DNA from 3 places in the Ligilactobacillus faecis genome. Region 3 is predicted to be linked to each of the others. Evidence: predicted binding sites of a transcription regulator. Region 3 holds the regulator's gene; each other region holds the start of a gene.
The links. Region 3 encodes NrdR, which represses ribonucleotide reductase genes. Its sites were predicted from a motif close to ACACNATATATNGTGT; they were not measured.

Region 1 (4,290 bases), 500 kb from region 3:
GCTTCCAGAAGTGAGTCAACATAGTTCGACAGCTGAACGACGGGCGATCGACGCCGAACGCGATACTGATGCGATGAAAAAAGCTGAATACATGGCAGATCATGTGGGTGAAGAATTCGAAGCAGTCGTTAGTTCAGTGACAAAATTTGGGATGTTCGTTGAACTTCCAAATACAGTTGAAGGTTTGATCCATATCAGCCAGTTAGACGATGATTATTATGTTTTTGTTGAGAAGCATATGGCTTTAGTAGGAACAAGATCGAAACGGACTTATCGGATCGGACAACCGATCAAAGTCAAGTTAGTCAATGTCAATGCTGAGCAAAAAGAGATCGACTTTAAACTTCTAGAGATGAAAAAAGCACCTAAATCAGATCTTCTAAAAGATATTGATCCAAAAGATCTACCTACTAGACGTAACGACCGCTCGCGTGGTGAGCATTTTGATAAGCGAAATGGTGGCAAACGTCCGTATAAGAAGCAAGGAAATGGACGCTTTAATAAAAACAACGATGCTAAAGATAAACGTCGCAATGGTGGTAAAAATAATAATAAGCGTCCTTTTTACAAACGTCGCCGTGAAGCTAAAAAATAATTTAGCGATAAAGGACTGAGAAGATGGGAAAAGAAAAACAAAAAGAACGTCCGTTAGCTCAAAATCGCAAAGCTAATCATGATTATTATATTTTAGAAACGCTCGAAGCTGGGATCGCCTTGACTGGGACTGAGATCAAATCAGTCCGAGCTGGCAGGATCAACCTTAAAGATGGTTTTGCCCAGATCAAAAATGGCGAAGCCTGGCTGATGAATGTGCATATTTCAGAATATACCCAAGGAAATAGATTCAATCATGATCCTTTACGGAATCGTAAACTTTTATTGCATAAAAAGCAGATCACACATTTGGCCGAAGAGACGAGTGGTAAAGGGATCACTTTAGTGCCTTTGAAAGTTTATCTAAAGCATGGTTTTGCTAAAGTTTTACTTGGGGTGGCTCAAGGTAAGCATAACTACGATAAACGTGAAACCATCAAACGGCGCGATCAAGAGCGTGAGATCAGACGGACCTTAAAAAATTACGGTTGAAGCAAAAAAACCTCTAAGATTTGATTTAGAGGTTTTTTTATGTGTGTTTGCATCAGGCTAAAGGACCAGTTGTCTGATTAAGGTCTTCTAAGCGATATCGAGCTCGTTCGCCTCCGATCAATTTAGGACGCGAGCTCAAGAATGTTACGTGAGCTTTGCCGATCTCGGTGATCGATGTTCGTACAGGGATCTGAACGAAACGAACATGCATCCCGATCGCTGTATCACCGATATCCATCCCAGCTTTAGCGACAAGATGCTCAACTTCAACTGGTTCAGTAAATTGTTCAAAAGCAGCTACTTGTGCTGCGCCACCGGCATGCAAAGTCGGGACGACAGTAACGATCTCTAAGTTGTGATCTTTAGCAACTCGTTTTTCAATAACTAAAGCGCGGTTCAAATGTTCGCAACCTTGGACAGCCAAGTGGACTCCTAATGGATCTAAGATCGAACGGAGCGTTTTAACAATTATTCGTCCAAGTTCAAGATTAGAGTGTTTGCCGATCTTTTGCCCTTGGATCTCGCTTGTACTACAGCCAAGAACAAAAATATCATTTGGCTCAAGTGTCGTTTGAGCTAGAAATTCAGTCATGCTTGTTTTTATTTGTTGTGCGATCTTATTTAGATCATTTTCGTGTGTCATAATAAACCAGCTTTCTTTGGAACAAAGATTGAATACCTTGATATATCAGATATCCAAAGATATTGTAACAAAAAAGATCGAGGGTATCAAAAAATGGACTGGTGCGCAATTGAACTACCCCAACTTAACCTAAAACTACCGTTTTTTAACGGCTTGAAGTTGGGAATTCTGAGAATACAGCAAACTTGCCAGTCTAGCTTTTCACTGAGTCGGTAGCGGTCACTGCTTTGTTACCATGGTACCGTTTTATTATCAGAATAGAGTTTCTAATCCTCTAGCTAAGATATTTTTAGCCGCGTTAACATCTCTATCAAGATGTGAATTACAGTTAGCAGAATGTTGATTTTTATCTAATTCCATAGTTATACTCATTTATTATATTATCTGAATTAAAATTATCAAGAAAAAGAAGCGCTTTTAGTGCTTCAGAATGGGATGATTCATCCACCACTTATAAAAGTGGAAGTCTTCTCGCCATTTTAGGATAAATTTGTTTCACAAAAAGGTCAAAAGAGCTCTTTTCTGATTTGATGCGTTTGCGCTGAGGTATATTGTAATCAATGTATATTGTGTCTTTTGTGAAACTAAACACTATATATTGTGTTTTTTGAAAAAAGAAGCTATCATATATAGTACCAAATATGATACATATGTACGATTTTGATAGAGAGGATCTGACAAAAATGATGGAGATGAATACGAAAGTCAGCTATGATTTTCCTAAAACAGTAGAAAAAACCGATGGGTATCGGGTCCCCTTTGCACTTTATAAGTTAGAACGGATCTTAGATATTTTAGGACTAACTCCTGTAAAAGACGAGATCTTAGCGACTTTAGCGCTACGTGTCGCCAATTACGATGTTCTAAAGACAAGTGCACTTGCAACTGAACTTATGACTACTTTGAACGAATTGGGATATATAGCGGAAGCTAAGTCTTATTTAGAAGCACACGAAAAAGAAGAGCAGACCTGGCGAGAACAAACTGATCCGACGTTGCGCTTAGACCGTTTACAATCAAAAGATCCAAGTTTAGTGCATGAAAATGCCAATAAAGATAGTAATGTGTTTAATACGCAACGTGATCTGACGGCAGGAACAGTCGGGAAAACATTAGGGCTCAAAATGATGCCTAAACATATCGCTAAAGCTCATTTACGGGGAGATATCCACTACCATGATCTTGATTATACTCCTTGGAGTCCAATGACAAATTGTTGTTTGATCGATTTTAAAGAGATGTTGACAAAAGGCTTTAAGATCGGGAATGCCGAAGTTGAAAGCCCACATTCGATCCAGACTGCGACTGCACAGATGTCACAGATCATCGCAAATGTTGCTTCAAGCCAGTATGGGGGCTGTTCTGCCGATCGAGTCGATGAAGTTTTAGAACCATTTGCTTATAAAAACTATGAAAAGCATTTGGCTGAAGCGAAAGAATATATCGTTGAAGCAGAGAAACAAGTTGAATTTGCACGCAAAAGGACTAAAAAAGATATCTATGATGCGATGCAAGCTTTAGAGTATGAGATCAATACACTTTTTTCTTCGCAAGGCCAAACGCCTTTTACGACACTTGGTTTTGGTTTAGGGACGTCATGGATCGCACGTGAGATCCAAAAGTCGATCTTAAAGATTCGGATCGAAGGCCTAGGTAAAGAAAAACGAACTGCGATCTTTCCTAAGTTAGTTTTTACGATCAAACAAGGGTTGAATTTAAACCCAGGTGAACCTAACTATGATATCAAAGAATTGGCGCTTGAGTGTGCTACGAAACGAATGTATCCTGATGTTTTGATGTATGATAAGATCAAAGAGTTGACAGGAAGTTTTAAGGCTCCGATGGGGTGTCGTTCTTTTTTGCAAGGCTGGCAAGACAAAGACGGGCAGGAAGTCAATTCAGGTCGTATGAATTTAGGCGTCGTTACCCTTAATCTTCCGCGGATCGCTTTAGAATCAAAGGGGGACCAAGAGCTATTTTGGCAGATCTTGCACGATAAGATCGCACTTTGTAAAGAAGCATTAAAGTTTAAAGTTGCTCGTGTTCTAGAAGCTTTACCAGAAAATGCACCGATCCTTTATCAGTATGGAGCTTTTGGACAGAGACTGAAACCAGGTGATGATGTCTCACAACTCTTCTTAGATGAACGCGCAACTGTTTCCCTAGGCTATATCGGCCTTTATGAAGTTGGAACACTTTTTTACGGACCTGATTGGGAAAGCGATCAAGCGGCCCATGATTTCACATTACAGATCGTCAAAAAACTATATGATGCCTGTGTTGCGTGGTCTAACGAAACTGGTTATCACTTTAGTGTTTATTCAACACCAAGTGAGTCATTGACAGATCGTTTTTGTAAGATCGATACAAAACGTTTCGGAAAGATCAAAGATATCACTGATAAGGAATACTATACAAATAGTTTTCATTACGATGTGCGCAAGCATCCAACGCCATTTGAAAAAATATTGTTTGAGATGGATTATCCTAAATATGCAGCTGGTGGCTTTATCCACTATTGTGAATATCCAAATTTGCGCCAAAATCCTAAAGCTCTTGAA
Region 2 (4,290 bases), 900 kb from region 3:
GATTTTAGGGACTTTGACATGGCTATTATCTAGAAAACAGATTGTACCGTTAGTTAGCAACGCAGTCTTTTGCCCTGGGTATTGACAATTGGTTTGATAACGCCAGCGATAATTCTTTCGATGAAACTTAGGAACACCAGCGGTGTGAACCTTCCGAAAAGCATTCCAAGCTTTCCGATAGTTCTGAATGGCATTAGCTTTCGTCAAACTATCAATTCGTTTATCTTCTAAGAATTGATAGTGATTAGACATTTGCTTAGCGTTTTGGCGCATAGTTAGTTGCTTAATACGATCCCTAACTATGTCAATCGGTAGCTTAACTCTGCGAAGCTGCATCAGTTCCTTATTGATCGCAACCATTTCGTTATAGATAAAGCGACTAGCGTCACTGTTGATTTTAATCAACTGCTTTTGTTGGTCACTAGGATAGCAGCGCATTTTTAGGCCATAATGATATTTCATTTTTGCCATTGACTTCATTGGATTTCACCTCCCTTATTGATATAATAACATTATATCATGATGTCAATATATTAACAAAGGAGACCATATTATGACTAAAGAAAAAATCAAAGAGGCCATTTATACTCGTCGTTATATCTATAATTTCCATTACCATTTGATCTGGGTAACTAAATATCGCAATCAGACTTTTACAACCGAGGCCTTATCTAACGAAATGAAAGCTATCTTGCAGCAAGTTGCAGATAACAATGACATCGTAATCGAAAAGATGGAAGTCATGCCGGATCACATTCATATGCTGATCAGTTTTCCGCCAAGCAAAGCGCCGGCTAGTGCCATTAAGGCGCTCAAAGGACGTAGTGCCTATATTTTTTTACAAAATCATCCAGAAATACGACGTAGCCAATATTGGGGCGGTCATCTTTGGTCGCCAAGTTACTATATGAGTACATTGGGCAATATGAGCAAAGAAGTTGTCGAGAAATATATCAATGACCAAAAATATACAGAAACAAACAAAAAGCCCCATAAAGAGGCTCAATAGTGGCCTATCCATCCCATGACTAAAGTCACGGAATTTCCGGCTAGGCGTCATTAAATAACTGGACGAGGACAATATTTAGGCATCAAAAGATCAAAGTCATAAGCTTCTAATGCTTTAAGTCCTTCTTTTGTAACATCAAAGTAAGCTGTCAGACCTTGAGCGATCATCAAATTGACTTCTTTTTCACTGTCAAATTGGATCACGATCACAGGCGTCCGTGTTGCATAAGCATAACCGATCTCAAAAGCTGTTCCTGAGTCTGGTTCGTTTTCTTTTGTTTCTTCTAACTTGTAATCAACGATCGCAACGACCACATCGCTTGCATCGATCTGAGATGTGTCTAGTTGAAAAGCTGCTTTTTGCCATTCTAAGCTTCCAAATTCAGCTTTTGTATATTCATTTTCATGTGGGACAAAGATCGCTTTTTCATCGATCGTCGGATTTTTTTCTAAAGCTGCTTTAACTTGGGCGATCCGCTCTTTTTGTGCTGGACTAAAAAATGGTGATGCTAAATATACTGATTTCATCAAGTTCTCCTCTAAAAGTTAACATTATTATACTTCAAGTATAAATTATTCGTATTTTTTCAGCAAGTGATATCTACCCACAAGATGTTGTGGGTCTTTAAAAAAATACACAAGATACGCTTTATTTTTTACTGATTTCCGAGTATGATGGTTAGAGGTAATTATAATAGTTAACGATTTTTAGAGAAAGGATGCTTCAATCATTTTGATCACACTATCAGGAATCATCGGCTCAGGTAAGTCGAGTTTAACAGAGATCTTAGCCCAAGAATTAGGCACTAAAGCATACTATGAACCAGTTAAAGATAATCCCGTCTTGCCGATCTTTTATAAAGGTAATGAGATCGCAGCCAAAAAACGGGCTGCTGGCGACAAAGACGCTACTAACCCCTATGCTTATCTTCTTCAAACTTTCTTTTTGAATCGACGCTTTGCAATGATCAAAGCTGCGATGCAAGAAGACAATAATATTCTTGACCGTTCGATCTATGAAGATGAGATCTTCATGAAGATGAACACTGAAATGGGTAATGCAACAGATGTTGAATATGATATCTATAAGAGCTTACTTGCGAATATGATGGAAGAGCTCCCCTTTGCTTCACATAAAAAATCTCCCGATCTGATGATCACGATCAAAGTTTCTTATGATACGATGATCAAGCGGATCGAGAAACGGGGCCGTGAATATGAATTAGTCGAACGCGATCCTTCTTTAGTTGAATACTATCAACGTCTCTTACGTCACTATGACATTTGGATGGCAGAATACGATTCTTCACCATTACTCGTGATCGATGGCGATAAATATGATTTTGTCTCAAATGTAACTGATCGTGTTGCTGTTTTAGAACAGATCGAAGACAAACTTTTTGAATTAAACAACCTTGATGCACAACAATTAGCTCGTTTGAAAGAAAAACACGTTGAATTACTCAAAGAGATCGGTTAAAAATAAAGTTAGGTCGACTTAGACCTAACTTTATTTTTTTCGAAAGTGAGGTATCTTTATGCCACTACACACAAAACGTCCGTTCACTTATCCACTTTGGATCTATTTGTCATGTTCCCTGCTCTTTCTAGTCGTTTTAAGCCTCGCTCAATTGGCAATACCTACCTTGTCTGAAAATAGTGGCTGGCCTTATTTTTTGGCTGTCATCGTCATTCTTTTTACGCTCTATCTTGCAAGCTCAAGAAATTTATTAAACCAACTCAAAACTACCTTTGAAGTACAACGCCCTTCCAAAAAGATGCTTCTTTATATGATCAGCTGTCTTTTTTTATGTCAAACGCTCTTTTCTTTCAGTGATGGGCTGGTCGAAGGGCTACTAAACTTTATTGGCCACAGCGCCACTGAACAGATCGAAGCTGCTAGTGGTAGTAGTACAACTTGGTCGATGTTTTTTTATACGATCTGTCTTGCACCTTTATGCGAAGAATTGCTCTTTCGCGGTTTTCTTTACCAGAGTTTTTTAAAGTGCGGTAAAAATTTTGCTATCTTTTTTTCCGCACTGCTCTTTGGACTTTACCATGCCAACATCGTGCAAACGCCTTTTGCTTTTGTCCTAGGGATCGTCCTTGGCTATATAACGGCTATTTACGGCTTGAAATATGCTATTTTCTTACATATTTTCAATAATCTAGTCCTCGGAGAGATATTTGATCTTTGCTTGCAACATTTTCCCCAGATCAGCGGGCCATTGCTCGAGATAACGCACTTTAGCTTCGTTTTGATCGCACTTTATTTCTTATATCACTACCGCACAAAGATCAAATACTTTTATCAAAGGGCACCTTTTTCAAAAAAAGTTTGGCGCCAAGCAACTTTCAATTTGCCGTTTTGTCTGATTTTAGTGACAACGTTTGGCTTGATGTTTCTCACCTTAAACTAGCTTATTGCTTGCAGTTCAACAAAGTTAAGCGTTATGATAAAAATAAATCATTAAAGGCAGGGTGAAAGGTTATGACAGTTACTTATAGACAGATCCTAGTTGCAGTCGATGGTTCTAACGGGGCAAACGCCGCCTTGAAAACAGCGGTCGAAGTTGCAAAACGTAATGATGCTCATTTAGATATCCTCCGTGTTTTAGATCTCAACTCACTTGAATACGGTGGCGCTGGGATCGCCTTAGACGGTGAACAGATCTACCGCATCGAACAAGAAAATGAACAATATCTGCTCGAACTACGTAATGATCTGATCAAAAAGTATGACTTCAGACCAGAACAGATCAATGTTCATATTCGTTTTGGAAACCCTAAACTCGTGATCGCAGAAGACTTTCCTGAAGAATATCAGTCTGATTTGATCATTGTTGGTTCGACTGGCAAAAATATCTTACACCGGATCGTTACTGGTTCAGTCGCTGCTCACGTTACCCGCGTAGCAAATTGTGACGTTCTCGTTGCCCGCACGACAGAGGCTGACCTCAAATAGTTTTTTCTAAGAGCTCGTAAAAGGGCTCTTTTTTTAGCTAAAACGGCGTTGCGCCTTGAATATGAGTGTGGTATCATAAGCTCCGTTAGTGTCACTTATATCCTTGATGCTGCGCGGTAAAGCAATTTTACTGCGCAGTTTTGAGACACTTTCCTCTACTGCAGCTGATCTGTCTTAGTTTTTTGAGTATTTGCGGTACTCGTTTGCTTGACAATATCAGCTGCTTTTTTAGCGCTTCAATAAAATTTTTTGGTCATTCATTTAATGATATCCCCATTTTATTATAACTTAAGTATTAAAAAACTTTTATATATCAC
Region 3 (4,290 bases):
ATCGGTATATGCAAGAGATCGTTGAGCAAGCTAAAGAACAAGGCTATGTTGAAACACTTTTCCACCGCCGCCGTTATTTAGATGATATCAATAGCAGAAACTATAATCTGCGTTCTTTTGCCGAAAGAACTGCAATGAATACGCCGATCCAAGGAAGTGCTGCCGATATCATCAAAGTTGCGATGATCAATATGCAAAAGATGCTCCAAAAAGAAGGCTTACAAGCTAAGATGCTCTTGCAAGTCCACGATGAGTTGATCTTTGAAGCGCCAAAAGATGAGATCGAAAAACTAGCCCAACTTGTGCCACAAGTGATGGATTCTGCAGTTTCATTAGCCGTGCCACTTAAAGTCGAAAGTGCTAGTGGCAAAACGTGGTTCGATACAAAATAGGGGGAAAGAAAATGCCAGAATTACCAGAAGTTGAAACGATCAGACGCGGACTAACGCAACTGGTTTTGCATGAAAAGATCAAACAAGTCGAGGTCTTATATCCTAAGATGATCTTAGGCGATCCAAGTGAGTTTGAACAGGCATTAGCAGGGGAAACGCTAGAACGTGTCGATCGGCGCGGAAAATATCTTCTATTACGCTTTTCAAATGCCAAGACCGTTGTTTCTCATTTGCGAATGGAAGGTAAATATTATGTCAAACAAGCTACCGAACCAGTCGATAAGCATACACATGTCATTTTTGAGCTTGCCTCGGGAAAACAACTGCGTTATAACGATGTACGCAAATTTGGGCGAATGCAGCTAGTGAAAACTGGGCAAGAAGCCCAACTTGCAAGTTTAAAAAAATTGGGACCAGAACCTGTCGCAAGCGACTTTTTAGTTGAGACTTTTTATACAGGTCTACAAAAAAAGAAAAAGGCGCTCAAAACAGCCTTACTTGATCAAACGCTTGTTGTGGGTCTAGGTAATATTTATGTCGACGAAGTTTTATGGCAGACAAAACTTCATCCGTTGACACCTTGTAATGCAGTATCTTTTGCTAAAGCTAAAGAACTTCATGATAACATCATTGCCGAACTTAAAATGGCGATCGCAGCTGGAGGTACAACGATCCGAAGCTATACAGATGCGTTTGAAAATGAAGGTGGTTTCCAATTTGAATTAGATGTTTACGGTCAAACGGGTAAGCCATGCAAGCGTTGTGGGACCTTGATCGAAAAAACAGTTGTTGGTCAAAGAGGAACGCATTTTTGCCCTCAATGTCAGCAGGTGCCAAAATGAGTTATATTTTAGGCTTGACTGGCGGGATCGGAATGGGAAAATCAACTTTGAGCACCTATTTGAAAACGTTAGGCTTTTGTGTTTTAGATGCTGACCAGATCGCCCGAAAAGTCGTCAAAAAAGGGACACCCGGTCTAAGACGGCTCGTGCACACGTTTGGCCAAAAGATCTTAACGCCTGAAGGTGATCTAGATCGGGCTGTTTTAGGAAAAATCGTTTTTGACGATCCTAAGATGTTAGCTAAGCTAAATACGGTGATGATACCATTGATCAAAGCTGAGTATCTAACTCAGATCGCGCACGCCAAATCAGCCAAGGTGATCGTTCTTGATGCGCCTTTATTATTTGAGCAAGGATATGATGAGCTTTGTGATGCAGTCGTGACTGTGAGTTTACCGCAAACTTTACAAATAAAGCGGATCATGGCACGCGATCACCTTGCAAAAGAAGATGCTTTAGCGCGGATCAAACACCAATTACCAGATGAGATCAGGCGTAAAAAGGCGACTGTTGTGCTTGATAGTTCGGGAACAGTTGAAGAGACGCGGGCACAAATGATAAAATGGCTAAAGACAAATCATTTGATAGAAAGATAAGATGGGGTAAAGAAACATGAAGTGTCCAAATTGTCATCAAAATGGATCACGCGTAGTGGACAGCCGGCCCGCCGACAATGGACATGCGATCAGGCGGCGCAGGGAATGTGAAAATTGTGGGTTTCGCTTTACAACTTTTGAAAGAGTTGAAGCAACTCCACTACTCGTTATCAAGAAAAATGGAGCTAGAGAAGAATTTAATCGTGAAAAAGTTTTGCGGGGCGTGATGCGCGCTGCCGAAAAACGTCCAGTCCCAATGGATCAGATCCAAGCGATCGTTGATCAAGTTGAAAAGAAGATCCGAGCAGTTGGTGGAAATGAAGTTTCTAGTCAATTGATCGGAGAATATGTGATGTCGATCTTAGTTGATGTTGATGACATCGCCTACATCAGATTTGCTAGTGTCTACCGTGAGTTCAAAGATATGGCTTCTTTTGCAAATGAGCTCCAAGAGCTGATGGCCCGCGAAAAGGCACCTAAGACTGAAAATAAAGAGTGAAAGGGGTCTGTCGATGGTTGATGCATTAAAACAGCTGTCGCCTAAAGATGGCTATATCGCAACAACGCTAGACCAGATCGGCTCCACTGAAGCTAAGCTAGTTTTAGAGCTCTATCAACCACTTCTGGGAGTCGAAGCTTATGGGATCTATGCACTGTTAGTTTCACAGGCTCAGCGTACTTTTGATCTACTTGAACGGCGCTTGCATAAAGAACTATTGGCTAGTTCTGGTTTAGGTCTGCGGGCTTTTTATGAAGCACGGATCAAGTTAGAAGCTTTAGGGCTTCTTAGAACTTTTGAACGAACAGATGATCTAGGCCATCTGCTTATTTATGAGCTCCAAGCACCTTTAAGCGCCAAAGCTTTTTTTACAGACGACCTTTTTAGCACGTTACTTTGTGATTCAGTTGGGCAAGTTCGTTATGATGAACTGAAAACTAGCTATTTAGCTACAAAATTGGAATATCCTAAAGTGCAAGAGATCACTCGGGATTTATTAGATGTCTACACAGTCAAAAGTGCAGATCTATTGACTGCTTCAAAACGTCCGCGGGTCGTTGAACGTCCGAAAAAAAGCCCACTTGCACAAGTCGAAGTTACCTTAGATCTAGAATATTTGAAAGATCTTGTGGCAAATTCATTTGTTCCTGAAGAAGAGTTGACTAAAGCAAGTGAGCTGATCAAAACGGTAACGCTCCTTTATGGTTTAGATGAATTACAGATCGTTCGCTTATTAGAACAAGCCTTGAACGTGCATGATAATACAGTTGATCATGAAGAATTCAAAAAATTAGCCACACGCCAATTTGAGCGCGAGCTTCAGCCACGAGAACAAGTTGTTGAAAGTAAGAACGAGACGGCAAAAGAACTTCCGGTGCTCTCAAAAGAAGAACAAGCGATCGCTGAAGTTTGCAAAGCTTATTTACCACTTGAGTTTTTAACGGTCTTAAAGCAACAAAAAAATAGTTTTGTTTCTGATTTAGAGCGTTATGTCGTTCAAAATTTAGTGACGAAAAAAGTTTTGCCAAATGCAGTCATCAATGTCTTGTTGCATTATTATTTGATCGCTCAAGATAATCCTGTGTTAGAGGGTAGAGTTTCTAATCGCTTTACGGTAGCAGCGGCTAAACTGGCAGAAAACAAGGTCCAGACCCCAGAAGAAGCGATGGATCTTATGAAACGTGCGAATCAAGAAGCTTTAGAAAAAAGAACAAAGAAAAAGCAAAGTTATGCCTCAAGAAAGGTCGTTCAGCGTGAGACACTTCCGGATTGGGCTAAAAAAGAACAGTCTAGTTCAAAAGAAAAAAGCTCAGCAACTGAAAAACAGAAGTTAGATGCTGAGATCGATGATCTCTTAGCACAACTCGAAGAAAATAAAGAATAAGGATAGAAAGACTATGGAAGATATAGGGAAAAGTTTGACAGAACAGATGCAACGGCATAACTGGTCAAAGCGCTATAATGAATTAGTCGAAACGGCCTTAAATGATCCAGATGTCAAACGCTTTTTAGCTGAAAATAAGCATCTTTTGACAAAAGACGATGTTATGAAAAGCATCAGTAAGCTTTATGAATATGTGACGATCAAGCAAAAAATGGCTCAAGGAGAGCAAACCTTTGCGCCTGGATATTTGCCGACGTTAGCGGTGAGTAAACACCGGATCGAAGTCGTTTATGTTCCAAGTGAACAGCTTTTAGCTAAACGAGCTAAACAAGAACTTGATGCGCGCGTCAAGATGATCGCTTTACCAAAGAGCATGCGCCAAGCTCAATTAGTCGATTATGATCGTAGCGAAGAACGAAATGAAGCTTTCCGCGCTGCCTTGCAGTTTACAAATGACTATGCCAAAGAACCAAAAAAATTTCATAAAGGTTTATATTTAGAAGGTAGTTTTGGTGTCGGTAAAACATATTTATTAGCTGCAATCGCTAATGATCTAGCCAAACGAGGATATAAAACG

Region 1: the regulator NrdR is predicted to act here: its motif matches at 2,318-2,333, upstream of nrdD (anaerobic ribonucleoside-triphosphate reductase).
Region 2: the regulator NrdR is predicted to act here: its motif matches at 1,614-1,629, upstream of QFX10_RS03305 (deoxynucleoside kinase).

What each region holds. Positions count from the first base shown of each region.
Region 1 covers NZ_CP123639.1:1,640,051-1,644,340, forward strand. Annotated here, with positions in the region: gene rnr (ribonuclease R) at 1-595, shown strand, start outside; gene smpB (SsrA-binding protein SmpB) at 619-1,086, shown strand; gene QFX10_RS07465 (TIGR01440 family protein) at 1,139-1,729, opposite strand; gene nrdD (anaerobic ribonucleoside-triphosphate reductase) at 2,413-4,290, shown strand, end outside.
Region 2 covers NZ_CP123639.1:661,770-666,059, forward strand. Annotated here, with positions in the region: gene QFX10_RS03290 (RNA-guided endonuclease InsQ/TnpB family protein) at 1-480, opposite strand, end outside; gene tnpA (IS200/IS605 family transposase) at 554-1,009, shown strand; gene QFX10_RS03300 (nucleoside 2-deoxyribosyltransferase) at 1,060-1,536, opposite strand; gene QFX10_RS03305 (deoxynucleoside kinase) at 1,742-2,488, shown strand; gene QFX10_RS03310 (CPBP family intramembrane glutamic endopeptidase) at 2,547-3,428, shown strand; gene QFX10_RS03315 (universal stress protein) at 3,500-3,973, shown strand.
Region 3 covers NZ_CP123639.1:2,143,158-2,147,447, reverse strand. Annotated here, with positions in the region: gene polA (DNA polymerase I) at 1-392, shown strand, start outside; gene mutM (DNA-formamidopyrimidine glycosylase) at 404-1,234, shown strand; gene coaE (dephospho-CoA kinase) at 1,231-1,830, shown strand; gene nrdR (transcriptional regulator NrdR) at 1,847-2,329, shown strand; gene QFX10_RS09785 (replication initiation and membrane attachment family protein) at 2,343-3,713, shown strand; gene dnaI (primosomal protein DnaI) at 3,727-4,290, shown strand, end outside.